3 regions of the Sinorhizobium terangae genome follow, and region 1 is predicted to be linked to each of the others. Evidence: riboswitches for the same ligand, from Rfam matches in the RefSeq annotation. Region 1 holds a riboswitch; each other region holds the start of a gene.

Region 1 (9,675 bases):
CGAAGATCGGCAGCATCACGACGGTCGCCGCATTGAAGGCCGATACCCGCCTGTTCAACTACGTGGTGACTGCTTTCGGATTGCCGCCGAGCACCTTGACGACGACCGTCGAGAACATTCTGACCAGTGACCTCGACGACCCGAACAGCTACGCCAACACGATGGGCGGCGAGTACAACAAGGCCTACAAGGCCATGGCAGCCGCCTTCAATTTCCAGACCGATGGCACGCTCGCGAGCGGCGACAGCGCGCAGACGGCAGCGCAGATCGCCACCACGTCCGATGGCTATATGATCCATTACAACGACAAGGACGATGCTGCGGACGAGGCTTTGATCTCTCGTTTCAAGATGCTGATCAACACGCTGACGAGCGTTGACAATCTGCTGAACGACACCAGCATGATGACGCTTACGCTGCGCGCATTCGGTCTCGAGGAGGAGGGGGACAGCGTACGCAAGCTGAGAAAAGTCCTGACGAGCGATCTCAGCGACCCCGACAGCTACGCCAATTCTCTCAAGGACGAGCGTTACGTGACGCTCGCCAAGGCGTTCAACTTTGAGCCTGACGGCTCGCTCGGCGCGCCCAAGCTTGCACAATCCGAGGCCGAAATCCTCAATACATCGAAGGCCTATGTCATCGAAAAGAGCCGCTTTGGCACGGACGAAGATAAGGCCAAGGCGCAGGAAGAGGCGAAATACTACAGTGCCGAGATGCAGAAGATCGAAACGCTCGACGATTTGCTCGGTAACCGGCGCCTGGTCGATTTCGTCCTTGTCGCCGCAGGCATTGATCCCGAGACCATCGAGACCAGCTATCTCAGGGAGATGTTTGTTTCCGATCTCGATGACCCGGAAAGCTTCATCAACACGGTGGACGACACCCGCTATCGCGAGATCGTGGCCTCTTTCAATTTCGACGGCGAAGGAAAGCTTGCGCGCGGAGCCGCAGGCCAGATCCAGACCCGGCGCGGCATCATTGCCACGATGGATCTTTACCTCAATCAGACGCTGGAAGAAAACGCCGGCGAGGACAATGCCGGTGTGCGCTTGGCGCTCTATTTCAAGCGCATGGCTACCGACGTCAACACGGTTTACGACCTTCTTGCCGACAGCGCCTTGATGCAGGTCGTCAGAACCGCCTTCAGCATCCCGCAGGAGATGGCAAGCAGCGACATCGATGTTCAAGCCGAATACATCAAGCGCGTGATGAACATCGAGGATCTCCACGATCCCGAGAAGCTCGATAAGCTCCTGCAGCGGTTCACAGCGCTTTATGACGTCGAGAACAACACCGATGTCTCTCCCGCCGCCACGATCCTGTCAGGCGGTGGCGGTTTCGGCATCAGCGCCGATACGCTGATGCAGCTGACGCAGCTCAGGCTGGGCGGTTAGATCACATAGACCTTGTGCGCAACACCTTGTCTGGATTCATGATGCCTGCGGGGTCGAACGCATGCTTGATCCGCTGCATCAGTTCGATCTCGATTTCCGGGCGGATTTCCGCGAGCTCATCGCGCTTCAATTGACCGATGCCGTGCTCGGCCGAGATCGATCCGCGATACTTCAGCACGATGCCGTGGACGATGGCGTTCATCTCGCGCCAGCGGTCAAGGAAGACCTGTTTGTCGGCGCCGACCGGCTGCGAAATATTGTAATGGATGTTGCCGTCGCCCATGTGGCCGAAGGCGCAAATACGGGCGCCGGGTATCGCTTTCATGACGGCGGTGTCGGCCTCGGCCATGAAGGCGGGGATGTTCGATACGGGCACTGATACATCGTGCTTGATCGAGCCGCCTTCCGGCTTCTGTGCCGGCGACATGCTTTCGCGCATGTGCCACAGCGCCTTGCGCTGCGTCTCGCTCGTCGCGATGATCGCATTTTCGACGAGACCATTGCTGACGCCCGTCTCGAGCACACCCTCTATCATGCGCTCGGCGCTCTCCGCGGAATCCGAGGTCGAAATATCGATCAGCGCGTACCAGGGATGGACTGTCGGCATCGGATCGCGCACGCCCGGAATATGCCGGGAGGTGAACTCTATGCCGATCCTCGGCATGAGTTCGAAGCCCGTCAACGCCGGTCCGCAGAGGGTCGAAGCACGATCGAAGAGGGCAAGCGCATCCTCGACGCTCCTAAGGCCCGCGAATGCCACCTGATGGCCAAGCGGCTTCGGGAACAGCTTCAGTACCGCACCGGTGATGACGCCAAGCGTTCCTTCCGCGCCGATGAACAGGTCTCGAAGGTCGTAGCCCGTGTTGTCCTTCTTCAATCGGCGTAATCCGTCCCAGATTTCGCCGGTCGGCAGCACGACCTCCAGCCCCAGGCAGAGCTGGCGCATATTGCCGTAGGCGAGCACGGCCGTGCCGCCGGCATTGGTCGAGAGATTGCCGCCGATCCGGGCGGAGCCTTCGGAGCCGAGCGACAGCGGGAAGAGGCGTCCGGCATCGTCCGCCGCCTTCTGGACATCGGCAAGGATACAGCCGGCATCGGCCACGATGACATTGCCGACGGGATCGACGTCGCGGATGCGGTTCAGCCGCTCGAGCGAAAGAACCATGTCGGCTTTTCCTTCGCGCGGGATCTGGCCGGCCACATGTCCGGTATTGCCGCCCTGCGGGACAATCGCGGTACGGGTCTGGCTTGCCAGGCGCATGATGCGCGAGACCTCCTCGACGGAGCCTGGCCTGAGCACGAGCGGCGTGGTGCCGTGATGGAGCCCGCGTGATTCGACGAGATAAGGCGCGGTCTCCGCCGGACTGCTGAGCGCGTGGCCGCTGCCGACGATGTCGATGAAAGAGGCGATCAGTTCGGGAGAAAGTATGGTCGTCATGATCGCTCCTTCGTTTTTCGGCGAATTGTTCAGCCCCTGGGCGCCGCTGCCCGCTGCAGGCGGTCGATGATTGCCTCTCCGAGGCCTTCTTCCGGCACGCGGCCGAAGGCGATCGTTCGAGCACCGCTCGCATCCGCCTGCTTCATGTAGTCGAAAAGGTTGGCGGCCGCCTCGCGAAGATTGCCGCCGGGGCTCAAGTCCAGCACGATCGTCGCTTCGCCCTCGCCGGGAAGCGGCCTGCCGCCGAAGCGGATCAACGCCTCTCCCGCCCGGACATCCTCGGCATTCAATCTTACGGTCGCTCCCGGAGCGTAATGTGACGCAAGCATGCCGGGCGCCTCGATCGTCGCGCCGGCGCTGTCCGGCCGCACGACCTCGCACCCTGTGAGCTTCTCGATCTCGCCGGCGTCCAACCCGCCGGGTCTCAGGAGCCGCAGTGTGCCGCCTTCAACCTTGATGATTGTGGACTCAAGCCCGATTCCAGCCGGGCCGGCATCGAGGATGAGCTTCAGCTTGGAACCGAGGTCGGCCTGAACATGGGCTGCGCTGGTGGGGCTGATCTTGCCGGAGGTGTTGGCACTCGGCGCCGCAAGCGGGCGTCCGAAGCGAGCGATCACCTGCCGTGAAAAGCCAGCAGGCATGCGGATGCCGAGCGTATTGAGCCCGGCGGAAGCGAGCGCGTGGACGGTGCTCTCCGGCCGTTGCGGCAGGATAAGGGTTAGAGGACCCGGCCAGAAGGCGTCCGCAAGCTGGCGCGAAATCGGGTCGAACGTCACATGCGCCTCGGCCATCGCCATATCCGAGACGTGGCAGATCAATGGATTGAAACGGGGCCGGCCCTTCATCTCGTAAATGCGGCTGATCGCTTCGGGGTTTGTCGCGTCCGCCGCAAGCCCATAGACCGTCTCCGTCGGGATCGCGACCGGCTCGCCCTCGGAAAGAACGACGCAGGCGTGCTCGATCGCCCGGGCCGGTTCTGTGCGTGTATCGATGATTTCGGCCATGACGGTTCCGTTTGCCTTTCCGTCGCCTCCTTTAACGGACGTGCCGGAAAAACAGAACGATTTTCTTCGCCAAGGCACGTCACCCAAAAGTGCGCAGCGGTTTTGGGATGACGACATGTATGAAAACAAGAAGCGCACGTCGCCCAAAAATGTGCAGCGGTTTTGGGACAGCGACATGCATAAGAGCAATGCCGACCGTGTCGGTCAAAGGCTGCGAATGATCTTGCGCAGTGCGTCGTCCCGTGCGCCCAGCATCAGGACGTTCTTCAGTGCTATCTTCGGATCCTGCGTTCGGAAGATCAATCCGTTGCCCCGCACATTGCGGTTGATGACCATCTGCCCTTCGTCACCGCCGGGCTCGATGGCGACGGCGAAGTACATGCGCGAATAACCCCTCTGTATCCGATCGAAAAAATGCGTCTCGTCACCGAGATCGGAGAAGAAGTTCGCGAAATAGAAGGCCCAGGTGACGTCGTGCGAACGCTCGAGGTGCGTTTTCGCGGCGGTCACATGGCAGTAGCCGAGATGCGGACTGTTCGGCAGGGTGCGGTGAAAGACCATCTTCGGGAATTGGATCGAAGAATGGAAAGCGTTGATCCGCTTGTGGGTAGTCTCCCCGGCCGCCGAAAGCTTCCGCCCGGTTTGCTCCGCAACCTCCTCATGCGTCAGGTAACGCCGCTGCTCGGCCATCCAGTGCCGTCGGCGGTCGATCCGTCCGGTCCGCAGGAACTCCGCGTGGGGTGTGGCCTTTGGTGCGGGGATCACGGCTCTCGTGCCGGTATCATAATATCTCAGTCTAGCCATCCGCGCCGGCGCCATCCTTGTCCGCGAAGCGAGTTGATCTCCCCGAATGCTAGTCCTTCAGGGTTAACAGATGATTTTTCAACACATTTTGTCGATGGTATCCGCTTCGAAGGTGTGTCGTAAAATGGCCAGTCAAATTCGTGCCCGGGATGACGCTGCCGAAAAAATCATCAGTTGCTTACATTTTCCGCTATCACATTGTTTATAATAAATAATATCAATCCCCAAATTTAGGATCGATGAGCGGATATCGTGTCGTCTTTCCGGGAGCCGATGTCGTCAATCGGCAAATGAAAAGATGCTGGGCGCGCTTAGATATGGACACTCAAGGTGCCGCTCCAGGGAGGGCGGAGAATTGGGAAGCCGGTCAGATCCCGGCGCTGCCCCCGCAACGGTGGTGGAGCGAAAGCCACGGCAAAAGGCCACTGGACGGTGTGTCCGGGAAGGCGCCGGGCGGGTCCCTTTAGGGGCCACTCCAGAGCCCGGAAACCAGCCTTGGGACGAAAAATCGACCGTAACTGGTTGCGGCGGGCAGCCGGATCGGAGCCTTTGACGCGCCGGCATCATTGTCGGCGTTGGTTCCTGTCCTGCCTCTGCGAACTGATGAACGAGGACAGGACATGGACATTCAGAACGATATGCTGCGCCGGCTCATAAACCGTCGTGAGGGCTATAGCCTCGACCGGGCCTTCTACACCGACCCGGAATATTACCGGCAGGACCTCGAGCACATCTGGTACAAGGACTGGCTCTTCATCGGTCACGACTGTGAAATTCCGAAAGCCGGCAACTACTTTACCGTTCAGGTCGGCGACTATCCGATCGTCATCGTCCGCGACCGGCAGGGAACGATCCGGGCGCTTCACAATTCCTGCCGCCACCGCGGCTCGCGCGTGTGCACGCAGCACAAGGGTTCATCGGCCAAGCTCGTCTGTCCCTATCACCAGTGGACCTACGAATTGGACGGCAAGCTGCTTTTCGCGCGGCAGATGCCCGAAGGGTTCGATCCGGCTCAGCACAGCCTGAAGCCGGTCCATTGCGAAACGGTTGGCGGCTATATCTTCATCAGCCTCGCCGACGAGCCGATGGATTTCCAGCCGTTCCGGGAGACGGTTGCCGGCTATCTCGCGCCGCATAGACTCGGGGAGACCAAGGTCGCCTATGAGAGCACGATCGTCGAGAAGGGCAATTGGAAGCTTGTCTGGGAGAACAACCGCGAGTGCTATCATTGCGCCGCCAACCATCCGGAGCTTTGCCGTACCTACCCGGAGGCCCCGACGGTGACGGGCGTCCAGGGTGCCATGAACGACCCGGAGATCGGCGCCCATTGGGAAAGGTGCGAGGCGGCAGGCCTTCCGAGCAGCTTCAGGATTGCACCAACCGGCCAATTCCGGATGACGCGGATGCCGCTGATCAACGGGGCGGAGAGCTACACCATGTCCGGACAAGCGGCCGTTCGCAAACCGCTTTCGACCGGCGTCAACGAGCGCGGGATCGGCACGCTCTTGCTCTTCCACTACCCGACGACCTGGAACCATGTGCTCGGCGATCACGCGATCACCTTCCGCGTGCTGCCGCTTGGACCGGAACTGACGCAGGTCACCACCAAATGGCTTGTCAGCAAGGACGCCGTCGAGGGCGTCGATTACACCATCGAGGACCTTACCCACGTTTGGACCGAGACCAACGACCAGGATCGCCAGATCGTCGAGGAAAACGCCTTCGGCATCCGCTCGCCGGCCTATGAGCCCGGCCCCTATTCGGCCGAGCACGAGGGCGGCGTCATGCAGTTCGTCGAATGGTACTGCAATTTCATGCAGAACCGCCTGCAAGGCGACGTCGCTCCTCTTTCGCGGGTGGCATGACCATGGAAATGGGCTCTTCCTTCCGCCATTTCGATGAGCTTCATCCGTGGATCGATCGGCAGCATCTGCTCGAATGCATATCGGCCGTGGTCGAGACTGCGGACGTGATGACCTTCACCTTCCGCTCGGACAAGCCGGCCTGGTTCCGCTACCTGCCGGGGCAGTTCGTCACGCTGGAACTGCCCGTCGGCGAGGAACCGGTGATGCGCACCTACACGCTGTCATCCTCTCCGTCCCGCCCGCTCTCGGTTGCCGTCACCGTCAAGGCGCAGCCGGACAGCACCGGCACGCGCTGGATGTTCGACAATCTGAAGCCGGGCACGAGGCTGAAGGCGCTCGGGCCGCTCGGCGATTTCAGCTTCGTTCGCCATCCGGGGGATAAATACCTGTTTATCTCGGCCGGCTCGGGTGTCACGCCGATGATGTCGATGACGCGCTGGATGGCGGACTGCGCGCCGGACACGGACATCACCTTCATTTCCTGCGCGCGTAGGCCGGAGGACCTCCTGTTTCGTTCCGAGCTGGAGGTTCTCGCCCGCCAGATGCGGCGGTTCAATCTTGGTTTTCTCGTCGAAGGCCATGAGGCGCGCCATGGCTGGCATGGGCTACGCGGTCGCATAGATGCGACAAAATTGCCTCTGCTCGCGCCGGACTTCCTGGAGAGGACGGTGTTTTGCTGCGGGCCTGAGCCCTTCATGCGCGGCGTCAGGGAGATGCTGAAGGGTGCTGGCTTCGATATGGCGCGCTATCACGAGGAGAGCTTCCAGCCAGCCGCCGCACCCGCGGCAGAGGAGCTTGCGGTGCGCGCCGGGGCGGGGGTTTCGGCGGAGGCGGCTCGGGTGACCTTTACCATGAGCGGCAAGGACGTGACGGTGGTGCCTGGCCAGACGATCCTGCAGGCCGCCCGCGCCAACGGCGTCCGGATCGGTGCGGCCTGCGAGGGCGGCATCTGCGGCACATGTCGCGTGATGAAGGTCGCCGGCGATGTCGAGATGAACCACAATGGCGGCATTCTCGATGACGAGATCGAAGAGGGCTACATCCTTGCCTGCTGCTCTCGGCCGATTGGTGACGTCCAGATCGAGGCGTGACGGGCGGGTCTGTCAGCGCCGCTCGGTCTGATCGGGCAGGTGCACTTCGGCAGCTCTGACCGCGATCGAGCCGGTAACGGTCCTGTCGACGCCGCTGCCCGACTTGCTCTCGGCCGTCGCGCGGCTGACGAGCAAGGCAGGCCGCTCGAGGGAAGCTACCGCCCTGGCGCTGGCCGTCGGCGCTGTCCCGCGCGTCGCCGCCGCGACCACGGTCAACACCGGCGGTTTCTCGGGCAGAAGGGCGCCTTGCGGCCAGACGGCCCTCAGCGCGGACGCCGGCATCGCCGCGACATTCACGTCGATGTCGTCAAGCGTGCCGGGCACACGGTAGGGGCAGCGCCGCTTGCCGCAATTGTGCGACGAGGAGAATTGCCAGAGGGCATAGCCGTCCCAGTTCCCCATCGGAAAAACCTTGCGGATGTCCGGCTTGTAGCGGGCGTACCAGAGCGGAAGACGCGACAGCAGCCGGTGCTTGTAGCGGTTGGCGGCGATGTATTTCGCGGTGATGTGATTGGTGTAAAGGATCGGATAGCGGCCGGTGCGGGCCTTGATATGCCCGGCGAAGATGGCCGCGTCTTCCAGCGACATGTATTTTTCCGGGTCGATCCCCTCTATGTCGAGGACCATCACCTCGTCGTCGCGCGGATTGGCGTAGTCGAGGAAATGATTGGCCTGATCGACAGGATTGCCGGGCCGGGCCAAATGATAGGCGCCCCAGAGCAGGCCGTACGCGCGCGCGATCATTCGGCGCGTCTGGTAGAGCTCGCGGCTGACGGCGTACTTCCGCCACATCGTCTTGCAATGGGCGACCGTGTCGCCGCCATGGTCTCCGGTGCAGGAGAAGCTCTCGGGCAGGCCGTCGGAGGCTTTGGCGATGAACCCGGCGATGCGCTTGTCCTTCAGCAGCGCTTCCCAGTCGATGCTGTTCATCTCATAGGCATCGACGATGATGGCGTTCTGCCGCTGCTTCCAGGGTTCGAGATCACGCGCGTGAACATTCGCCGCCGCGAAGGTCAGACCCAGAAGGGCCGCCAGGCGCAAGATCGTCCCCGAGATCGAGAGTCCCCGCTTTTCCATCCACTGAGATTGCCGACACTAGCGTTAAAAGGTCGTAAATCTCAGCCCCGTGTCGATCCTGCGCGAAACGATCGCTCCTGTACACAGACCTGCGGCAGAAGCGTCATGCGTAAGTTCGGCTCAGGATTGTGATGTTGCAGGTGGCCGGCACGGTTCATCTTTCGACCCTTGCTCCAGTGGCAAAGGCGCAATCGCCGGCTGCATGTTCCAGAAATAGGGAACAAGACCCGCTACTTATGCGTTCAACACGCCGTTGATTTCCGGCTTTCGGTCATGGAGGAAACCATGAAGACAATGACTGGCAAGTGGCTCTCGGCGGCGTTCGCAGCCTTGTTGCTGGGGACGTCCGCCGCACCGTCGCAGGCGTTCACACCCACGCCTTCAAGGATCGAAGCTGAGAGCAATGTAACCGACGTTCAATATCGGCCGCGCGGATATTATCGCTACGGTGACCGCTATTATTACAACGGCTATCGCGGCTATCGTTACTATCGTCCCGGCTATCGCTATCACGATGGCTGGTGGTACCCGGGAGGGGCCTTCGGCACTGGCGTGATTATCGGTGGGCCGATCGTCCGTCCACCGATCGCCCGCCCGCCGGTTGCTCGCTACGGCAACAGGCACGTCGAATGGTGCTACGCGCGCTATCGGTCCTACAGGGCCTATGACAACACCTATCAACCCTATGGCGGCCCGCGTCGGCAGTGCTACTCGCCCTACAGCTAAAATCGGCTTGCAGGCCGACGAGAAGGCAGGTCGGAAGTGATTCCGGCCTTTGGATGAGGCTGGAAGACCGGTCCGCATCCTTCCGCAACGGCGTGCTACAGAATGCCGATGCGACGGAGAATGAGCCAGGCAAGGCCCATTGAAAAGGCGATGATCAACGCCGCGTAGAGTGTCCCGCTTCCATCGGCGAAGGGCAGGGCTCCCGTATTCATGCCGAAGAAGCCGGTCACCAGTGTCGGCGGCAAAAGGAACGCTGTCATCAGCGACAGGATGTAG
Region 2 (9,675 bases), 1.9 Mb from region 1:
CGGAGTCAGCGAGACGGCGAAAAACAGCACGCCAACGAGCAGCCCGGTCGCAGAAAACGGATCCCAGAAGCTTGCGGGATGGCTTGAGAGCTCCGGCCTCGACATGTCCGTCCGTTGAAGGTGTTCCATGCGACCCTCCACTCTACAGGCACTATCACCGGAATGTCCGGCGCGGGCGACACGCGCAGGGAGCAATGTCGCCTCGCACTCTCTTGCAGTCAATTGTTGCGCACGAGCATTTTGCAGTCAGGTGGAATCACCTGACGTCGCACAAATGCGGCAAAAACAAACACTTAGCGCGGCGGCGCGAACGCACGTAAGCGCATCCCGCTCTAAATGCGCCGCTCCTTGATCGTGTTCATCACAAAGCTCGTCTCGATCGAGGCGACACATTTCAACCGGGCGATCTTTTCCTTGATGAAGCGCTCATACTGTTCGAGGCCGGCGCTCATAACCTTCAGCACATAGTCACGCGAGCCTGTGACAAGGTGGCATTCGAGCACCTCGTCCCAGCCGCGGATGGCCTCCTCGAACATCACGATCTCGTCCTCATGCTGACGGCTGAGCCGCACTGTCGCGATCGCCGTCATCGTCCAGCCTTCAATCGCCGGATCGACGAGCGCTGTGTAACCGCGGATGACGCCGCTTTCCTCCAACCGTCGCAGGCGCCTGAGACAGGGCGAAGCCGACAGCCCAACCCTCTCGGCGAGTTCGTTGTTGGTAATCCTGGCGTCGGCCAGCAATTCCTTCAAAATCCGGCGATCCATTTCATCGGCAATTTTCTGCGTCATATCTCTTCGGCTCCGGCAAATATTTGCTCCCATCAAAGCGAAGTGATCGCAAATAGCAAGGATCGGTCCAAGCGTCTGATATAATTTGGCAGTTAGTCGAGTTCCTTCGAGGAGAAAAGCCATGACCGCGCCCCATCCTTCCAAGACCCACATCGGCAACCACAAGCTGCACCCCGAAACCCTCATGCTGAACTATGGTTACGATCCGGAACTCTCGGAGGGCGCAGTCAAGCCGCCGGTATTTCTGACGTCCACGTTCGTTTTCCGCTCGGCCGAGGAAGGCCGCGACTTCTTCGATTTCGTTTCGGGGCGGCGCGAACCGCCGGCGGGCGTTGGCGCAGGGCTCGTCTATTCGCGCTTCAATCATCCAAACAGCGAAATCGTTGAGGACCGGCTGACTGTCTTTGAGCGGGCCGAAAGCGGCGCCGTCTTCTCGTCCGGCATGGCGGCAATCGCGACGACGCTGCTCGCCTTCGTGCGCCCGGGTGACTCCATCCTGCATTCGCAACCGCTTTACGGCGGCACCGAAACGCTGCTCGCCAAGACCTTCCTCAATCTCAACGTCTCGGCGGTCGGTTTTGCCGATGGGATCGACGAGGCAGCCGTCAGGACAGCGGCAGAAGAGGCGATGACAAAGGGACGCGTCGCCGTCATCCTCGTCGAGACGCCCGCCAACCCCACCAACAGCCTCGTCGATATCGCCATGATACGCCGCGTTGCCGACACGATCGGCGAAAAACAGGGGCATCGGCCGATCGTCGTTTGCGACAACACGCTGCTCGGCCCGGTCTTCCAGCACCCGATCGACCACGGTGCCGACCTCTCTCTTTACTCGCTGACCAAATATATCGGCGGCCATTCCGATCTCATCGCCGGTGCGGTGCTTGGGCCGAAGGACATCATAAAGCAGATCAAGGCGCTGCGCGGCGCGATCGGCACTCAGCTTGATCCGCACTCATGCTGGATGCTCGGCCGCTCGCTGGAAACGCTTGCTGTTCGCATGCACAAGGCGAACGACAATGCCCGCATCGTCGCCGAGTTCCTGCGTGACCATCCGAAGGTCGAGCGGATCCATTACCTCCCCTTCCACGACGAGGCCTCACCTGTCGGGCGCGTCTTTGCCGCCCAGTCGACCGGCGCCGGCTCGACCTTCTCCTTCGACATCGCCGGCGGCCAGGATGCCGCGTTCCGCTTCCTGAACGCGCTGCAGATCTTCAAGCTCGCCGTCAGCCTCGGCGGCACGGAATCGCTTGCAAGCCATCCAGCCGCGATGACGCATTCGGGCGTGCCGATCGAAGTGCGCCAGCGGATCGGCGTGCTCGAGTCGACTATCCGCCTGTCGATCGGCATCGAGCATCCCGACGACCTTGTGGCCGACGTCGCCAACGCCCTGACGACCGTGTGAATGTTCGCCTAGGCGGGGCGCGATTTGAGCTCCGCTGAATGCGAAAGGATATTGACGATGTTGCCGAACGGGTCGCGTAGAAAGAACCGCCGCACACCCCAAGGCTCATCGGTGATATCGTAGACGATCTCCGTACCGGCGTGCTTCGCGCTCCGATAGACCTCGTCCACGTCATCCACTTCGATCGAGAGCGCCGGCACCGGCGTTCCCGAGCCGCCTTCGATGGCGAAGCTCACCTGCGGCATGGCGGAGCCGCCCTTCGCTGCGAAGGTGAGGATCCAGCCATGATCCATCACCACCTCGAGACCGAGCAGATCGGCATAAAAAGCGCGCGCACGCGGCGGATCGGATGTCTGAAAATTGGGCACGATGCGTCGGACTGCCATGCTCTCCTCCATTTGGCCGGCGTCACCGGTTGGACAGCGCGCTTCTGATCAGCGATGCCGCCGCCATTCCCGCTGCCTCCATATAGCTCGGATCGCGATGGAGCAAAACGACGGCAAAGCTGCCGTCGAGGAGCAGTAGAACCTGACGCGCAAGTACGCCTGCGCCGTCTATCCCCTCCACTTCGAGGCTCTGGCGTAGCCAGTTCTCGAATTTCTTCTTATGCGCTGCCCCGATGCGCATCGCGGGATGCCCCGGCATATTCGCCAGTTCGGCGGAGGTGCGCAGGAAGCCGCAGCCCTTCCATTTCGGGTGTCGGGCGGCGCGGGCGAGGTTGCGAAAGATACCCTCCACCTTTGTCGCCACATCGCCCTCGGTCTCGGCAAACCATTTCTGGAAGAGCGTGAGGTTCGGCTGATCGCGGCCGTCGAGATAGGCAGCAATCAGATCGTCCTTGCTGTCGAAATGATAATAGAGCGTGCGCTTCGTCACGCCGGCTGCTTCCGCCAGCGCCTCGACGCTGACGGCGCGGATGCCCTCCGCATAGAAAAGCTTGGCTGCGGCGGAAACAATACGGTCGCGGGTGGAGGAAGAGGCTGTCATGGTCATGTATACCGACTAGTGAATATACATCTGTTTATCGCTCGCCTAGCCTGCTTCCGTCAACGCCACGGGAGATCGCCATGTCCGATACAGTGCTTTTCGACGTCACCGACGGCGTCGCGCTGCTCACCCTCAACCGGCCGGATAAACTGAACGCCTTGAACTACGAATTAGTAGACCGGCTCCTTTCCCTCCTCGACCTGATCGAAGTCGACGACACCGTCCAGGCGGTCATCCTCACTGGCGCCGGAGAGAGCGCCTTTTCAGCCGGCGGCGATATCCACGAGTTTTCCCGCAGCGTGGCGCAGGGCGTAAATGCAGCCGTTCGCGATTTCGTGCGGCGCGGACAAAGGCTCACCGCCCGGCTGGAAGGCTTGCCGAAGCCCGTCATTGCGGCCGTCAACGGCCTTGCCTATGGCGCCGGCTGCGAGATCACCGAAGCCGTCCATCTCGCGATCGCCAGCGAGCGCGCACGCTTTGCCAAGCCGGAGATCAAGCTTGCCATGCCCCCAACCTTCGCGGTACCCAGCGCCTGCCGCGCCTCGCCGGCCGCAAGCGCGCGCTCGAACTGCTTCTCACCGGAGACGAATTTTCCGCGAGCCAGGCGCTCGAACTGGGACTTGTCAACAAGATCGTGCCGCACGAAGACCTCATCGCTTCCGCCCGAGCCTTGGCTCTCCGCATCACACGACACTCGCCCCTTGCGGTGGCGGCGATCATCACCGCGGTCACGCGCGGCCTCAACATGACGATCGGCGAAGGCCTGCTGAACGAGAGCGAACAATTCGGGCGCATGGTGCCGAGCCATGATCTCACCGAGGGGCTGCTAGCCTGGAAAGAACGGCGAGAGGCGCATTACACCGGACGCTGACTCCTTGGAGAGCTAGCTCCGCGCGAAGCCTAGCACGAACAGTGCCAGCGCTCCGATCGAGGCGAATGTCCGGACGTGGTTCCACCAGACCCAATCCGTCAGGTACCGCTTCTGCCAGATCTCTTGAGCGGCCTCCCCTGAGGCTGCCGCAAGCGCATCGTTCAACGGCACATTGAAGACGATCGTCACCAGCAACGTTCCGACGACATAGACAAGGCCGCCGGCCGCAAGCAGCCAGCTACCCTGCCCTCCAGTAAAGAAGGCAGCGCCGACGAGAATCAGCCCGAGAAGTGCCGTTCCCATGAAAGTCGTGAGAAAGAGCGGATTCTGGATCACATCGTTGATGGCGTTCATCGCGGCAATCCCTTGCTCGGGCGGCAACCGCGACAGGGCCTGCATGATGCAGACCGAGAAGATGAAGAACAGACCGGCCATCAGGCCGGAACCGATGACGGCGGCGAAAGCCAAAGCGGGAATCAGGGCAAGCATTGCACAACACTCCAGGTATCGGCTGCAGCCGGAACATCGCAGATGTGAGCAGTCCTCACATTTGCAAATGTGATAAATCCTCGTATTTTGCCAGTCAAGCTAGAATGTGAGCGATACTCATGATTGAAGAGCAAACTCCGGGCGTGGGGCCAACGGAAGAGCAACCAGGCCTTCGCCGCACGCCGAGCCAGAAGCGCAGCCGCGAGCGCGTCGAGCATATCCTCTCCTGCGCCACCAGGCTGATCGAGAAAAAAGGCAGCGACGCCATGCGCATGAGCGAGGTCGCGGAGATGGCCGGCATCTCCATCGGCTCACTCTACCAGTATTTTCCCGACAAGGCGGCGATCGTGAGCACCCTTGCCGAACGCTACAATGCCGCCAGCCGGGACTGTATCGCGAACGAGTTCGCCAAAATCACCACGCTCGCCGAATTGCGCAGCGCCTTTTCGGTGCTCTTCGACACCTACTACGATATGTTTCTCGCCGAGCCGGTGATGCGCGACATCTGGTCGGCGATGCAGGCGGACAAGACCCTGCGCGAAATCGAACTCGCCGAAAGCCGGGCAAATGGACGCTTGCTTGCCGAAACCTGGGCAAGGGTTCAGCCGGAAACGCCACGCAAAAGAATCGAAGATGCCGCCTTCCTCATCATGCATCTTGGTGAATGCACGATGCGGCTCGCAGTCTCGGTCGACAATCCCCAGGGCGACCGCATCGTCGCGGCCTATAAGCACATGATCCTTCGTGAATTTGTCGCGGATGCAACGGGAGAAGCCGCAAGTTCAATTGACATCGCCCGCGACCGATCCTAATCATCGGGGATCGATTGGTTCTCGGAAAGCGAACGCGTTCCGGGAGTAAACGGGAACGTGACGGATGGACCCAACCTGGGCATCTTAATCACGGCCGACCCCGCGACTGTAGAACGGCGTGAATTTGCCATTCCGGAGCGATCCGGAAGAAGCCACTGGGAAAGACCGCGAGAGGGCGGTTCGATCCTGGGAAGGCGAGGCAAATCCTTGGTGCAAACCACCTGACGCCGTGAGCCAGGAAACCTGCCAAGCGATGCGGGCACAGTGCCCAACCCGGGAAAGGTCCCAACGCCATCACGGAGGTTGTCATGGCTACGTCTACAGCTTCGAGCATTTCGCTCTCCCTTAACGATCGTCTGGTCGCGGGCATCTCCGCCCTGTTGATCGGCGCCTTCCTCGTCTTCGGTGCAGGCCTCGCGAATTCGGCCGTTCTGCACGATACGGCGCACGACACCCGCCATTCCTACGGCTTCCCCTGCCACTGATCGATGCCATGGAACGCACTACAGCGCCGCGCGTCTTTTCGGACGCGCAAAGGACGCTGTAGCACTTTGAATTGCTGCATGTTTTTATCCTTAAATCGGCTACGATTTAAGGAAACGTGCAGCAGGCGTTCCATCTCGAACAAGAGCGGATCGCTTCTCCGGCGTATAGCACGCGAGCGCATTTGCCGTTGGGCATGCGCTCCGGCGTGCTTCGTCGGCGTTTTGCATCCATGGAAACCGGAAATGGCGCCAGCTGTGGCGTTTGTGCGGCGTTCGCGCTTCGGAGTAGCCACGTGCCGGATTGAGGAATATCGACAATGATCGTCAAGACACTTCTGGCCGCGATCGTGGCCGGGCTGATTGCCGGCGTCTTCATGACCGCCGCACAGGAAATGCGCGTCGTGCCGCTGATCCTGCACGCCGAAGAATACGAGGGCGAAGCGCCGGCAGCGGATCAGCCGGCAACGCAGGAGCCTGCAGCCGCGGGCCACGACCAGCATTCGTCGCTGAACAGCACTTCGCCGCTGGGCGCGCTTGCTTCCGCGCTCTCGCCGGTCACGCCGGCCTATGCGCATGAGCATGAGGGCGATCACGAGGAAGGCGGCATCATGTTCGGCCTGAGCCGTTTCTCCGGCACGCTTCTCGCCAATCTCGTGACGGGCGCCGGATTTTCTCTGCTGCTTGCCGGCGTCAGCCTTGTGATCGGCTCTCCGATCACGCTCGCGAACGGGGCGGCCTGGGGCGCTTTCGGATGGCTTGCCGTCCACCTGCTGCCGGCGATCGGCCTTCCGCCCGAACTACCGGGCTTCCCCGCGGCCGAACTCGGCGACCGGCAGGTCTGGTGGGCCGCGACGGTGCTGTTTTCGGCGGTTGGCCTCTACCTGCTGGCGCTGCGCCCTGAACTGGTCGCCAAGATCGCGGGTCTCGTGCTCATTGCCGCACCGCAGGTCTACGGCGCACCGCAGCCGCTCGACATCTCCAGCAACGTACCCGCCGTCCTCGGCGCCGAGTTCGCCGTCGCCGCGCTCGCGACCACGCTTGCCTTCTGGCTCGTGCTAGGGGTGGTTTCCGGCTTCATCAACGACCGGTTCGTCAAGGCGCATTAATCACATTCTGATCGTTGCTGCCCCTCTCCTCGGGTTTAACCCGAGGACTAGCCCTCTCCCCGCTCGCGGAAGAGGAGACGACCATAGATCCGTCTCCACTTGCGGCAACGTCTTGAGTTAGAAAAGACGCCGCCGCACCCACCTTGCCGCCCACGGTCGCACGCGGGGAGAGGCACGAGGGCGGCGCCACGCGCGTCCTTCTCGCCCGTCAAAACGGGGAGAAGGTGCCGGCAGGCGGATGAGGGGCCGACTCACCCCGTTCGATCGCGAGCAGTCTCAAGCAAATGCGCCCGCAGCCGTTCGCGACGGGCCTCCGGCTCAAGCAACACGCAGCTGTCGCAATAGCTGCCGCCGTCGGTGCGATAATAGAGGCAGCACCCGCCGCGCATCCTGTAGGTCCGCGAAAGTTCTTTCCCGCCCTCCCCTGTGGCTTTGATCCTCTCGTAGCAAAGCGCCTCGGAGTGGAGCGGAGACCCGGCGCGCTTGACGATCGCCAGCGCCTGCGCGATCGCCTCCTCCTCGGTTCCGCACCGTCGTCCGACTTCGAGAAAGGCACCTGCCAGACTGTCGGCAGCAAGCCGCCACTGCGCCCGCAGCGACAGGCCGCAGCGCCGCTTCAAGAGTGCGATGACCGGCCTCAGATGAGCGACAAAGCGATTGTGAAAAAGCCTTTCGGGATCCCCGGGGTCGCTGGCGGAGACTTCGCTGAGTTGCATGCAGAAATGAAACCGTCGCGCGTCGACGGCGCCCGCCTTGAGCGGAGGCGCGTAGTGCTCGAAGCGTAACCCTGTGACGTCTGGAATACGGCCGCTGTAGAGATAGATGGCGGCGGCGGCGAGGCTGAGTTGATGGCTATAAAAGGCGATAAGATGCGCCGCCCGCACCTTGTTGTCCATGCCCGCGCCGAAGCGCTCCTGATAGGAAAGACAGGTCTCGACGCCGGCCGATCCCTCGGCCCAGAATGCCGACGGAACTTGCATGTCCTCGTCCGGGGTTAGCGAGCAGGCAACCTCGGGAAACGCGGCGTCGAGCCAAGCGACGGCGGCCCTCGCCTCTCCTTCGCCTGCGGCGTCTCCCATCTTCAGCTTCCGCGCATTCTCCATTCCATCTCCGTCGCGCTTAGACTTGTGGACCATCCGCCAACAGCCAGCCACCCTCGAAACCGGCCCGGCGCAGTCCTCGGCCAAAGGCAGGAATGCTGCGTGTGATATCCCAGAGCAATCCGCTTCTCCAGTTCTCGATCATCATGACCGAAAGGCCCTGGTCAAGCCCGACGATCCTGTCATCGATCCACCCCTCTGCGCCCTCACCCGGCAGGCTCGGATTGAAGCCACCTGGAAGGCGGTCGTCAGTGAGCAGCGCCGGATAACGGGTGAGAAGATGGCCGAGGCTTTCAAGGCTGGCCTCCGGCTCGAAGGGCAGGCAGGCGAGCGGTGCCCAAGGCACCAGCGTCCCGTCGTCGACGCCGAAGGGCGCGCCGCGCGCCGCATAGCCGAGCATCCTTTGCCAGCGCCCGTCACGAAGCCGTAACCGCCCTTTCGGCGCATGGCAGGCGCTGAAGCCCCAGAGATCGCGGCTATAGCCGGCAAAGCCGCCTGGATTTTCCTCTGCATGCGTGCGCTGAAGCACGATCGCCCGACGGGTGTTCTCGAAATAGTCGCTCGCCGTCTTGCGCATCCCCGCATCGCGAATCTCGCGAAAATCGATCCAGGCGTGGGGAAAGAGGTGGATGAAAAGCGCACCCGCGTGAAGATGCCGCGTGTCGCCGATCGGGAGCCATTCATGGGCCGCGGTGAAGGCATCGTAGCTCCCGGGTGCAATTGCGTGGCGCGGCGCGGCCAGCGCCAGCACATATAGCAACAGCGCCTCGCTGTATCCGCGCCAGCGATACCTGAGAAACCGGCCGGGCGGCCGCCAGCCCATCGCCAGCGTGTCGCCGCGATTGAGCGCCCATGCCCAGTCCGCCCGCTCGAAGAGCCGTTCGGAAAGGCTGCGGATTTCGATCTCGTCCCGCCTGCGCTCGGAGAAATAGGCAGTCGCCGTCAGCACGCCGGCAAAGAGCAGAGCGCTGTCGATGGTCGAAAGCTCACAGTTCCAGGTGCGCTCGCCGGTGCGCATGTCGAGAAAATGATAGTAGAGGCCACGGTAGCCGGTGGCGCGTGCGTCGCTTGCCTGTCTGCCCGTCGCGAGAAAACGCAAAACCGTCAGCACACGACGCGCAGCATCTCCACGGCTGATCCAACCACGCTCGACAGCGACCGGATAGCAGGCCAGCCCGAAGCCTGTGGCGGCGATGCTCGACGGCGATCCCTCGCGCGATGTGTCCGCGACGAGACCTGTCCCGGCATCGGAATACCGGCGAAAATAGCCAAACGCGGCGCGCTGCAGGCGATCGATCCCCACAATGTCCCTATTAGAGGTGGATTGAAGCATCCCGGTCCCGTCTGACGCACTTTTTCGCGAGAGGCGCAGCGCTCGTGCCGTCTGCGTCAGCGATGTCTAACGCTGTGAGAGCGGCATCCTTTCGCCCGGCGCTAGATTTCTTTCAAGGGTAAAATCGGGCAAGGAGGGTATCGGTGATCACCGAATATTGTAGAGACGATCGTTCGCAATTGTCGCGCAACGCCAATCCTGTGCTACATTCTTCCCAATGCCTTGATTTTGGTGTGATGCAATCCAAACTCACAGATGTGATCGATTTTTGAAGTGCAGGGTGCGGGCAAACCGCC
Region 3 (9,675 bases), 1.4 Mb from region 1:
CAGGGGGAATCAGCAGCAGGTGAAGCGCGGGCAATCCTATTACGCCGGCGACGGGCTCAACAAGGTCCTGGTCAAGCCGGAGAAGGTCGAAGCTGTGCTGCGTGAGGTGCTGGCCGTCGCGCGTCGTCGCGTAGAGCCCGAAGGGCAAGCGGCCGTGCGGGCGGCACGGGAGAAAGCCGCGCCGGCATCGCACGCTGCGTCGAAGCGCAGGGCTGTCGCGAGATCCGGGCGCTTCTGGACCTGGCTGCTGACGGCCGGCGGCAGCCTCGTCACCGCGTTGAAGGAACTCAATCTCGTGACGCTCGACTGGCGGGTGCAACTCGCGATCCTCACCGTGATCGTCGGCTTTGCCGTCTACGCCATCTCCTCCATGCCGGTGGTGCGCGAGGCGCTGGGTCTCAAGTGACGATGTTCTGGGGAAGGATCCTTGCCGGCGGGCTCGTCCTCGCCGCCGCATTTTGGGCCGTGCTCGCCATCCGAGAGGAGGGGGCACAAGCAGTGAGACACGCAATCGAAAGGCAAAATGATGAAGCTGCAGACCGCGCTGACGCGAAGCGTCGCGCTTATGATGCCTGCCTTGCTTTTGGCGGGTTGTGGGATTTCGGGGCCGGCCGATGTGACGGGCCTGAGACGCGTCGTCGGCACTGATCTTGCCGGCGCCCGCGGTGCAACGCAGGCGGACCAACGGCGGATCGACCGCACCGTCGTCGGCCTGTGCGCCGCGGCAGTATGGGCGAAGGCCGAATGCGAAGGACATAGAGTGGTGGTGATGGGAGCGGGCGGCGATGATTGATGGGAGCGTTCACCAGCAGCTCGGGACGCTGATCGCCGAAGTGAAGAACCTGCGCGAGGATTTTCGGCGGACCGAAGACCGGGCGGACGCAAGCTTGGCCTCGACGGTCCGCCGCATGGACGAGCTTTTCGAGCGGGTGGGGACGCTTGAAGGGGCGATGTCGCTGACCAAGGAGGACATTGCCGATATGAAGCCGGTGACCGAGGACGTGCGCAAATGGAAGCTGATCGGAATGGGCGCGCTCGGCGTCATCGGCATCGGCGGCGCGGCACTCGGTGTGACCTTTGCGGACGCGGCGAAGCGCATGCTGATGTTGTTGCGCGGCTAGTCGGGGGAATGCCGGTGATTCGCTTCGCCCCCGAATTGGGTGCAAGTGCGCTGCGTTTGGCGGCCGGCAGCGCCCGCCGTGGTCGCGGCGAGCCGGCCGGAATAGGAGAAATTTGGTAGTCCAGGTTGTGTTTCTGTCGAAACAATCGTTAACCGAGCCTGGCAGCTTAGCTCGGCTCGCGATGGCTGTGGATATCGAGCTCTCTATGTGTCGCTTTCATAAAATTCCATGGATGCGGTCAAAGCGATTGTGGTTACCTTTTCACCGGGGGAGGGCCACGGGGATGGTGACTGTCGCCGACATCAATCTGACATGGGTGCAGAAGCGGGCGGATGCCTATTGCGCCAAACTTGGTGACCACGAAATGGGCTTTGTCTTGAAGCGCCAGGCGCGCGGAGACTGGGCCTGGACGATCTGGCATTGCAACGGGACCGGCAGCGACGATTTCCGTCATGCCACCACGCTCGACGCGGCCCAGGCGCAAGTGCTGGCGGGCGTGAAGGACTGGTTCCGGCGGGCCGGATTCTCCTAAGACGACGGAACGTTCGCAGGTCAGGCGCGACCCGCTGCCTTCACCTGGAAGCGGCGGCCCGGTCCCGGCTGTTGTAGGCGTGCGCAATCAGTCGAAGTCGAAGAAATCATACCTGTAACGCCGGCTGACGAGGCGGAGCGAGCCGTCCGGCTCTACCACGTAGGTCTCATAGACCGTGCGCCCCGCGCGATCGTTGAACTGGTGCGGCACGATGCTGCCGACCGGCGCCCGCCTAAGCCCTGTCCGCGGCTTGCCGCCGTAGGTGATGCTGCCCGGTATCGGCTCCAGGTAGGGTGAATAGCCGAAGGTGACCGCGGTGGCCGTGCAGCCGCTCACGCTCGACGCGAGCAGCATGACGGACAGGACCGCGGGCGACATCGCTGGCAGGAGGGGCCTCATGGTGTTTTCTCATCGCTCGAAGTGAGGCTGAAGCGCCTTTAAGCGTCGGCCGGTCGCAAACAACGCGTTTTAAATGTGCAGGGTTCCGTGCCGCGTCCTTGGACTACCCATGCCCCAGCCGCCGGCCGCCGAACAGCACGTGATGTCCGGCGACATTGCTTTTGCCATCCTAGCGGCGAGAGTGCCTCGTGATAAAGTCATAATCTATGTGGCGGCGGATCAGCTTCAGCGAGCGGTCCGGTTGGATCACATAGGTTTCCCGGGCCAGTCCGCCTTGAGTGAAGAACTGGTGCGGCACGATGCTGCCGACCGGCGCCTTGGTGAGTTTCGTGCGTGGCTGGCCGCCATAGGTGATGCTGCCGGGGATCGGCTCCAGCTCCGGCGCGGTGGTGGTGCAGGCCGCAAGAAGGAGCGCGGCTGCGCAGGCGATCGAGCCAAGTTTCATCGTGGCGCCCCTCGGTAATGCCTTGGCGTACCGGACATCAACGGTCCATGTCGCCGAAGATATCGTAGTCGATGCGACGGCCGACAAGCCGCAGCGAGCGGTCGGGTTCGATCACATAGGTCTCGTAGACCTTGTGGCCGAAACTATCGAAGAACTGATGCGGCACGATGCTGCCGACCGGCGCCTTGGTCAGCCTCGTGCGCGGTTGGCCGCCATAGGTGATGCTGCCGGGGATGGGCTCGAGATAGCGTCCGTAGCCGACCGACGGCGGCCGAGCGGTAGTCGAGCAGGCGCACAGCAGAAGGGCGGCAAAAAGGGTGGGCAAGGCATCTTTCATGGCGATACTCTCATTCCATTTGTGAGAAACGGCGCGGAGAAACCGTGCGCGGTTTCCTTATCCCACTTACCGGTCGGTCATAAGATCATAGTCGATACGGCGGCTTATAAGCCGCAGAGAGCGGTCGGGCTCGATAACGTAAGTTTCGGAGACCTGGCGGCCGAAACTGTCGCGGAACCGGTGCGGCACGATGCTGCCGACGGGCGCCTTGGTCAGCCTCGTGCGGGGCTGGCCGCCATAGGTGATGCTGCCCGGAATGGGTTCGAGATTGCGCGAGTAGCCAACTGAGGGCGGGGCGGTGGAAGCACAGGCGGCGAGCAGGAGACCCGCGCAAATGGCGGGCAGGGCGGTCTTCATGGCTGCGTTTTCCTTGGCTCCGGCGATTGCGCCCCCTCCGTTGCGCGAAGGCCCGTTGGTACACGCTAAACTGGCTGCGACATCATATTCCTTCTTCAACAACGGTCAAAGGAACCAACGAGTTTCGGTTGAGTTTCTGGTAATCCACAGCGCTGCGACATGAATCTGTCGGTATTTCAGTTGCATTCGATAGACGCTTTGGACGATGTAGTGGATCAGACTCGCCGCTGCGTGTTTTTATTCCTTCAGTCGATTTCGGTTTGGGGGGAAATGCAGTAGAGGCTTTCGTACGATCCGCGTTGCTTCAGGTACAGCTCATGACCGCCGAACAGTCGCTTTCGTTTCTCGTAATCGGCGCCATGATGGCCTTTTTCATCTGGGACCGTTTCCGCTACGACCTCATTGCCTGTTCGGCGCTGATGCTCTCGGTCGCGGTCGGCATCGTTCCCTTCGACCGCGCCTTTACAGGCTTCAGCGATGATATCGTCATCATCGTCGGCAGCGCGCTGATCGTCAGCGCCGGTGTTGCCCGCTCCGGCGTGGTCGATGCGGCGATACAGCGCTTCCTGCCGGACCTGACCTCGGTAAGGGCGCAGCTTGCGCTTCTTGTCGTGACCGTCACGATGCTTTCCGCCTTCATCAAGAATATCGGCGCGCTGGCGATCATGATCCCGGTCGCTTTCCAGTTCGCCCGGCGGTCGGGCGTCCAGCCCTCGGTCTTCCTGATGCCGATGGCCTTCGGTTCGCTGATCGGCGGGCTGATGACCCAGGTCGGCACCTCGCCCAATGTGGTCGTGTCGAGGATGCGGCAGGACCTGACCGGCGAGAGCTTCAGCATGTTCGACTTTACCCCGGTCGGCGCCTCGCTGGCCGTGGTCGGCGCGGTGTTCCTGCTTTTCGCCTATCGCCTGGTGCCGGAGCGCAAAAGCCAGCAGGTTTCCGTCAACCAGGCGATCGAGATCACCGACTATACCTCTGAAGCGGTCGTAGCGAACGGTTCGCCGATGATCGGCAAGCCGCTCGGCAACCTCGTCAAACTCGGCGACGGCGGTGCGGTCGTCCTCGCCATCTTCCGCCGCGGCACGCATCTGGCGCCGCTGCCGGACGCCATCATCGAGGCCGACGATATCCTGCTGCTCGAAGGCGGGCCGGCGGCGCTCGACCGTATCGTCTCCCAGGCGAAGCTCAAGATTTCCGGCGACAGGTCGCCCACGGCCAACAACGGCAAGACGCCGGCCGACATCGAGGCGATCGAGGCGGTGATCGCCAGCGGCTCTCCGCTCATCGGCATGTCTGCGCAGCGGCTTGCGCTCTTCAACAATCACAACATCAACCTGCTTGCCGTCAGCCGCCAGGGCGAGCGGCTGAAGCAGCGACTCGGCAGCATCCGGCTGCGGGCCGGCGACATTGTCGTGCTGCAGGGGACACGGCGCGACCTGCCGCCGTTCCTGCAGGAATTCGGCTGCCTGCCGCTCGCCCAGCGGGAAATCCTGCTCGGTACCATCCGACGCGCGACGGTGCCGCTGCTCGTTCTCGCAGCCGCCATGGGGGCAACGGCGATCGGAGTCGTGCCTGTGCCGGTCGCCTTCTTCGCGGCGGCGCTCGCCATGGTGATCTTCCGCGTCATCCCGCTGCGCGACGTCTACCGTGCGGTCGACGGGCCGATCCTCGTCATGCTGGCGGCGCTGATCCCGGTCAGCGACACGTTGCGCACCACCGGTGGGTCGGACCTTATCGCCGGCTGGCTGAGCGGCATCGCTGCCGGCCTGCCGCCCGCGGGCGCACTTGCGCTCATCCTCATCGCCGCAATGGCGGTCACGCCCTTCCTCAACAATGCCGCCACGGTGCTCGTCATGGCACCGATCGCCGCGAGTTTTGCCGCGGCGCTCGGCTACAAGCCGGATGCCTTTCTGATGGCGGTGGCGATCGGCGCAGGCTCAGATTTCCTCACCCCGATCGGCCACCAGTGCAACACGCTGGTCATGGGGCCGGGCGGCTACCGCTTCAGCGACTACCCGCGCCTCGGTCTGCCGCTTTCGATCGTCATTGTGCTCGTCGCCGTGCCGATGCTGATGTGGGTCTGGCCGCTGCGCTGAGCGCATTGACGATACCGGGACCGCGCCGGGTCCTTCAGACAGTTCCTTATGTACCAGTTGGCGATCTCGCCACCTGCGCCTCGTTTCCCACCTGACTGCAAAATGCTCTAGCGCTGGGAATGCTCTGGTGCGTCGGCTGTCCTCTGCGAAGGCGTGCGTTGCTCGGTTCACAGTCAATGACAACGGCAAATTAACGCCCATGGCGAATTTTCTGTCTTGTGCGATGTTATGTTATTAAGTAACAGAACGGCTAGCCTCAACGGGATACCACCCATGATATGTCCTTTCGCCATCCATCCCCGGTTGCCTCGCGCCGCGATTCGTGCCACCAAGGCGGCGATGGTGCTGCTTTCCTGACCCGGAAGCGGCTGAAAAGGGAACACGGTGAGGACGACCCAGGAGGGGCCGAAACCGTGGCTGCCCCCGCAACTGTGAGCGGAAAGCGCATTCACACCATGTCACTGGCGAAAAGCCGGGAAGACGTGGATGCGCGGCGACCCGCGAGCCAGGAGACCTGCCATCGAACCGATCAACCACAACGGACGGGGTGTTCCGATGGAAAAGAACTGGCTTCTGCTTGGCGGGCAACCGTCTCCTTGCATCTTCGCCATTTTCTCTCCGGCCCAGCCCGGCGGAGACAAGCCATGGCGAATTCAGACTTCCGACAGCACAAGATAACTCTCTGCACCGATTGCCGCTTCCCCGGGGGCCCATGCCGTCCCGGCACCGAGCTGCTCGCTCAGTTGAACCACAGCGTTTCCGCGCTTGGCCGGCCGCTCGACCGGGATTTTTCGATCGCCGGCACAGTTGCGATGGCGGCCTGCACGCGGCCTTGCACCATCGCCTTCCAGGCGACCGCCAGGGCGACCTATCTCTTCGGCGACATCTCGCCGGAGGAAGACATCGACGATCTTGTCAGCTTCGCCGCCGCCTATGCCGAAGGCCAGGCGTTTGACCCCTTTCCGCGTCCCGCCTTGAGCCTGACGGGCAAGGGCCTTGCGCGCATTCCGGCGGCAGTCCTCGTTTCCGAGGAGACGGCGGGGTGGCTGCAGTGAGTGCGGGGAGGGCATTTTCATGAGCGATGAATTCAGTAGTTTGCAGCGAAAAGCGGGCGAAGAATCGCTTCATGCTTTTCTTCAGACCGGCGCGGGCGCCAGCCTCAGCGTCGAAAAACTGGAGTGGGGGCCGCGCCCCGGCCTTCGGCTTGTCCGCGATATCGGCTTTTCGATCGCGCCTGGCAGCCGACTCGCGATTATCGGCCCGAACGGCGCCGGCAAGACCTCGCTCTTGCGCTGCCTCTACCGCGCGGTTGAACCGACTGCCGGCCGTATCGGGATCGACGGCGTGAACCTCTGGGCGATGAGTGCGCGCGAGGCGGCAAGAACGATTGCCGTTGTCTTGCAGGAAATGCCGGGCGATTTCCCTTTCAGCGTCCGTGACGTCGTGATGATGGGGCGGATCCCGCGCCGGGAGGGGATCAGCGGCTGGAGCGATCGCGACCGTGAGCGGGTGGCGCAAGCGCTCGAGCATCTCGACCTTACCCATCTCGCGCCCCGCCAATTCGCCACGCTTTCGGGCGGCGAGAAGCAGCGGGTGCTCATTGCCCGGGCGCTTGCCCAGGAACCGAAGATCATCATCCTCGACGAGCCGACCAACCACCTCGACATCCGCCATCAGCTCGAAATTCTCGACCTGTTGCAGACGCTGAAGCTGACAATCGTTACGACGCTGCACGACATCAATCTCGCGGCCGAATTCGCGACCGATGTCGCGATCCTGACAGAGGGGCGGCTTGCCGCCTTCGGCCCGCCGGAGACCGTATTGAAGCCCGCGGCGCTTTCGGCCGCCTTCGGCGTCCATGCCACCGCGCATGGCGATGCCGCGGGCCATGTTTCCCGCTTTTCCTTCGCGCTCTCGCAGCCCGACGCAATGCCCGTCGCGCGATCTTCCCGTTCCACAGGAGCCATCCGATGAACAAACTTCTTTTCGCCGCCGGCGTGCTTGTCCTCGCCGCCGTGCCTGCGCTCGCTCATCCCGTCACCGTCAAGAGCTGCAACCGCGAGGTCGCTTTCGACGCGGCGCCGCAGCGTGCGGTCTCCAACGACGTCAATCTCACGGAGATGATGCTGGCCTTGAAGCTGCAGGATCGCATGGTCGGTTACACCGGCGTTTCCGGCTGGAAGACGCTGGACGAGCGTCTGCGCGAGGGTATCAGGGAGCTGCCGGAGCTTGCGGAAAAATATCCGACGAAGGAGGTGCTGCTGAACGCCGACGCCGATTTTTACTTCGCCGGCTGGAACTACGGCATGAAGGTTGGCGGCGACGTGACACCGGAGACGCTCGCGCCCTTTGGCATCAAGGTCTACGAACTCACAGAAAGCTGCGTCCACATCATGGCGAAGGGCAAGCCGACGATGGAGGACATGTTTGTCGACCTCCTGAACCTCGGCCGCATCTTCGGCGTCGAGGACAGGGCGGAAGCGCTGGTTGCCGGCTATCGCGGCGAGCTCGCCGAGATCACGGCCAGGATCAAGGGCGCCGAGCGGCGGCCGGCGCGTGTCTTCGTCTACGATTCCGGCGAGGAAAAGCCCTTCACCTCCGGGCGTTACGGCATCCCGACCGCGATGATCGAGGCAGCCGGCGGCGTCAACATCATGGACGACGTCGAGAAGAGCTGGACGGAGATCTCCTGGGAGCCGGTGATCGACCGCAATCCGGAAGTGGTTGTCATCGTCAACTACGGCGAGGTGACCGCGGAGCAGAAGATCGCCTTCATGAAAAACAATCGGGCCTTCAAGAACGTGGACGCGGTGAAAAACGACCGCTTCGTCGTGCTCGACTATGTCGAGGCGACGCCGGGCCCTCGCAATATCGAGGCGATCCGTCGGCTGGCGGAGAGTTTTCATGCCGAGGCGATGTGAGGGGCCGTGGCGTGTGCAAAAACCAGCCTCAATCGCTGGACGGTTCTCGGCGGCGCGATCTCACTCAGCCAGGGCCCCAGCTTGGCTCATTTCTGCGCTCGTCACAGGAACCTAGCAGCGCCGCGTCGGTGGCGCGGGGAAGATCCTGGCAGCTCATTGAGCGCGCACCGTTATTTACGGAGAGCGACAGACGATGCAATCGCATGAAGAAGGGCTGGCAACCCTATGATTCTCAACGATGATGCCGCATCTGGCTGCATCATCCTCTCCACTCCGAGATACCCGTAAAAGCTCCAACCGACGTGAAAACCGCACTCTTCATCCTCGCGGCGCTGCTTCTGCTCTGCCTGACCGTCACCGCCGGCGTTTCGCTTGGTTCGGCGCCGATCCCGGTCGAGACCGTCTGGTCGATTATTGCTTCCAAGATCGTGCCGGGCAGCGTCGAGGTGCTATGGTCGACCGGCCGCGAAAGCATCGTCTGGGATGTGCGTCTGCCGCGGGTGGCGCTCGCCGGGCTCGTTGGCGCCGGGCTTGCCGTCACCGGCGCAGTACTGCAATCGGTGACGCGTAATCCGCTTGCCGACCCGCATCTGCTCGGAGTTTCGGCCGGCGGGGCGCTCGGCGCGATCGTCGCGCTGCTCCACACCGGCCTTATCCTCGGCCTCGCGACGGTCCCATTGTTCGCCTTCGGCGGCGCGCTCGGCGCCACGGCACTGGTGGCGCTCGTCACCCGCGTACTCGGCACCGGTGCCGATCGCCTCGTGCTTTCCGGGGTCGCGGTCGCCTTCACGCTCACGGCGGCCGGCAATCTCCTGATTTTTCTCGGCGATCCGCGTGCCGTTCACACCGTCATCTTTTGGATGCTCGGCGGTCTCGGCCTCGCGCAGTGGCCGCATCTCGTCTATCCGGCGCTGGCGCTCGCCGTCTGCCTTGGCTGGCTCACCATCCGGGCGCGCGAGATCAACGCGCTTGCCATGGGCGACGAGACGGCGATGACGCTCGGCATTCCGGTGCGCCGCTTCCGCCTGATGCTTTTCGTCGTCACCGCGCTGCTTACCGGCGTCATGGTGGCATTCTCCGGCGCGATCGGCTTCGTCGGGCTGATGATCCCCCATTTCGTCCGCCTCTTCGCCGGCAGCGACAATGTCCGCGTCGTCCCGCTGTCGGCCTTTGCCAGCGCACTTACCCTGATCATTGCCGACCTCGTTTCCCGCGTCGTCATGGCGCCCGAGGACATGCCGATCGGCGTCGTCACCGGCCTTGCCGGCGGCCTCGCTTTCATCGCCATCCTCAAGCGGCAGGGGTAAGGTGCGTTGTCAGCGTAGGAGGTTGGTTTCTCACATCTTCGGCGGCGCCATCTTCGCGGATTCCGTGGCAAACGACGTCAGCAGGCCAAAGCCCTCCGTCCAGTTACCCAGCCCGCTTTCACCATTGATGTGGCCGCATGCGCCGATTTCGGCGAGGCGA

The links. Region 1 has a riboswitch for cobalamin ahead of QA637_RS02425 (aromatic ring-hydroxylating oxygenase subunit alpha). Riboswitches for the same ligand answer to the same signal wherever they lie in the genome.
Region 2: another riboswitch for cobalamin. It lies ahead of QA637_RS11450 (CbtB domain-containing protein); the one in region 1 lies ahead of QA637_RS02425 (aromatic ring-hydroxylating oxygenase subunit alpha).
Region 3: another riboswitch for cobalamin. It lies ahead of QA637_RS08830 (DUF1636 family protein); the one in region 1 lies ahead of QA637_RS02425 (aromatic ring-hydroxylating oxygenase subunit alpha).

What each region holds. Positions count from the first base shown of each region.
Region 1 covers NZ_CP121659.1:516,340-526,014, forward strand. Annotated here, with positions in the region: gene QA637_RS02405 (DUF1217 domain-containing protein) at 1-1,394, shown strand, start outside; gene QA637_RS02410 (FAD-binding oxidoreductase) at 1,396-2,832, opposite strand; gene QA637_RS02415 (L-threonylcarbamoyladenylate synthase) at 2,862-3,836, opposite strand; gene QA637_RS02420 (DUF6656 family protein) at 4,041-4,640, opposite strand; cobalamin riboswitch at 4,952-5,152, shown strand; gene QA637_RS02425 (aromatic ring-hydroxylating oxygenase subunit alpha) at 5,261-6,505, shown strand; gene QA637_RS02430 (FAD-binding oxidoreductase) at 6,502-7,596, shown strand; gene QA637_RS02435 (glycoside hydrolase family 25 protein) at 7,609-8,673, opposite strand; gene QA637_RS02440 (BA14K family protein) at 8,968-9,399, shown strand; gene QA637_RS02445 (transporter) at 9,495-9,675, opposite strand, start outside.
Region 2 covers NZ_CP121659.1:2,394,861-2,404,535, forward strand. Annotated here, with positions in the region: gene QA637_RS11410 (alpha/beta hydrolase) at 1-129, opposite strand, end outside; gene QA637_RS11415 (Lrp/AsnC family transcriptional regulator) at 333-791, opposite strand; gene QA637_RS11420 (cystathionine gamma-synthase family protein) at 913-2,196, shown strand; gene QA637_RS11425 (VOC family protein) at 2,205-2,582, opposite strand; gene QA637_RS11430 (TetR/AcrR family transcriptional regulator) at 2,605-3,183, opposite strand; partial or broken gene QA637_RS11435 (crotonase/enoyl-CoA hydratase family protein) at 3,264-4,054, shown strand; gene QA637_RS11440 (anthrone oxygenase family protein) at 4,067-4,543, opposite strand; gene QA637_RS11445 (TetR/AcrR family transcriptional regulator) at 4,663-5,355, shown strand; cobalamin riboswitch at 5,354-5,620, shown strand; gene QA637_RS11450 (CbtB domain-containing protein) at 5,664-5,840, shown strand; gene QA637_RS11455 (CbtA family protein) at 6,158-6,946, shown strand; gene QA637_RS11460 (IucA/IucC family C-terminal-domain containing protein) at 7,198-8,049, opposite strand; gene QA637_RS11465 (glucoamylase family protein) at 8,066-9,379, opposite strand.
Region 3 covers NZ_CP121659.1:1,866,915-1,876,589, reverse strand. Annotated here, with positions in the region: gene QA637_RS08875 (lysozyme family protein) at 1-406, shown strand, start outside; gene QA637_RS08870 (hypothetical protein) at 527-793, shown strand; gene QA637_RS08865 (DUF1515 family protein) at 786-1,121, shown strand; gene QA637_RS08860 (hypothetical protein) at 1,405-1,653, shown strand; gene QA637_RS08855 (hypothetical protein) at 1,741-2,052, opposite strand; gene QA637_RS08850 (hypothetical protein) at 2,222-2,497, opposite strand; gene QA637_RS08845 (hypothetical protein) at 2,535-2,834, opposite strand; gene QA637_RS08840 (hypothetical protein) at 2,901-3,191, opposite strand; gene QA637_RS08835 (SLC13 family permease) at 3,509-5,287, shown strand; cobalamin riboswitch at 5,611-5,823, shown strand; gene QA637_RS08830 (DUF1636 family protein) at 5,932-6,342, shown strand; gene QA637_RS08825 (ABC transporter ATP-binding protein) at 6,362-7,261, shown strand; gene QA637_RS08820 (ABC transporter substrate-binding protein) at 7,258-8,208, shown strand; gene QA637_RS08815 (FecCD family ABC transporter permease) at 8,511-9,515, shown strand; gene QA637_RS08810 (RBBP9/YdeN family alpha/beta hydrolase) at 9,546-9,675, opposite strand, start outside.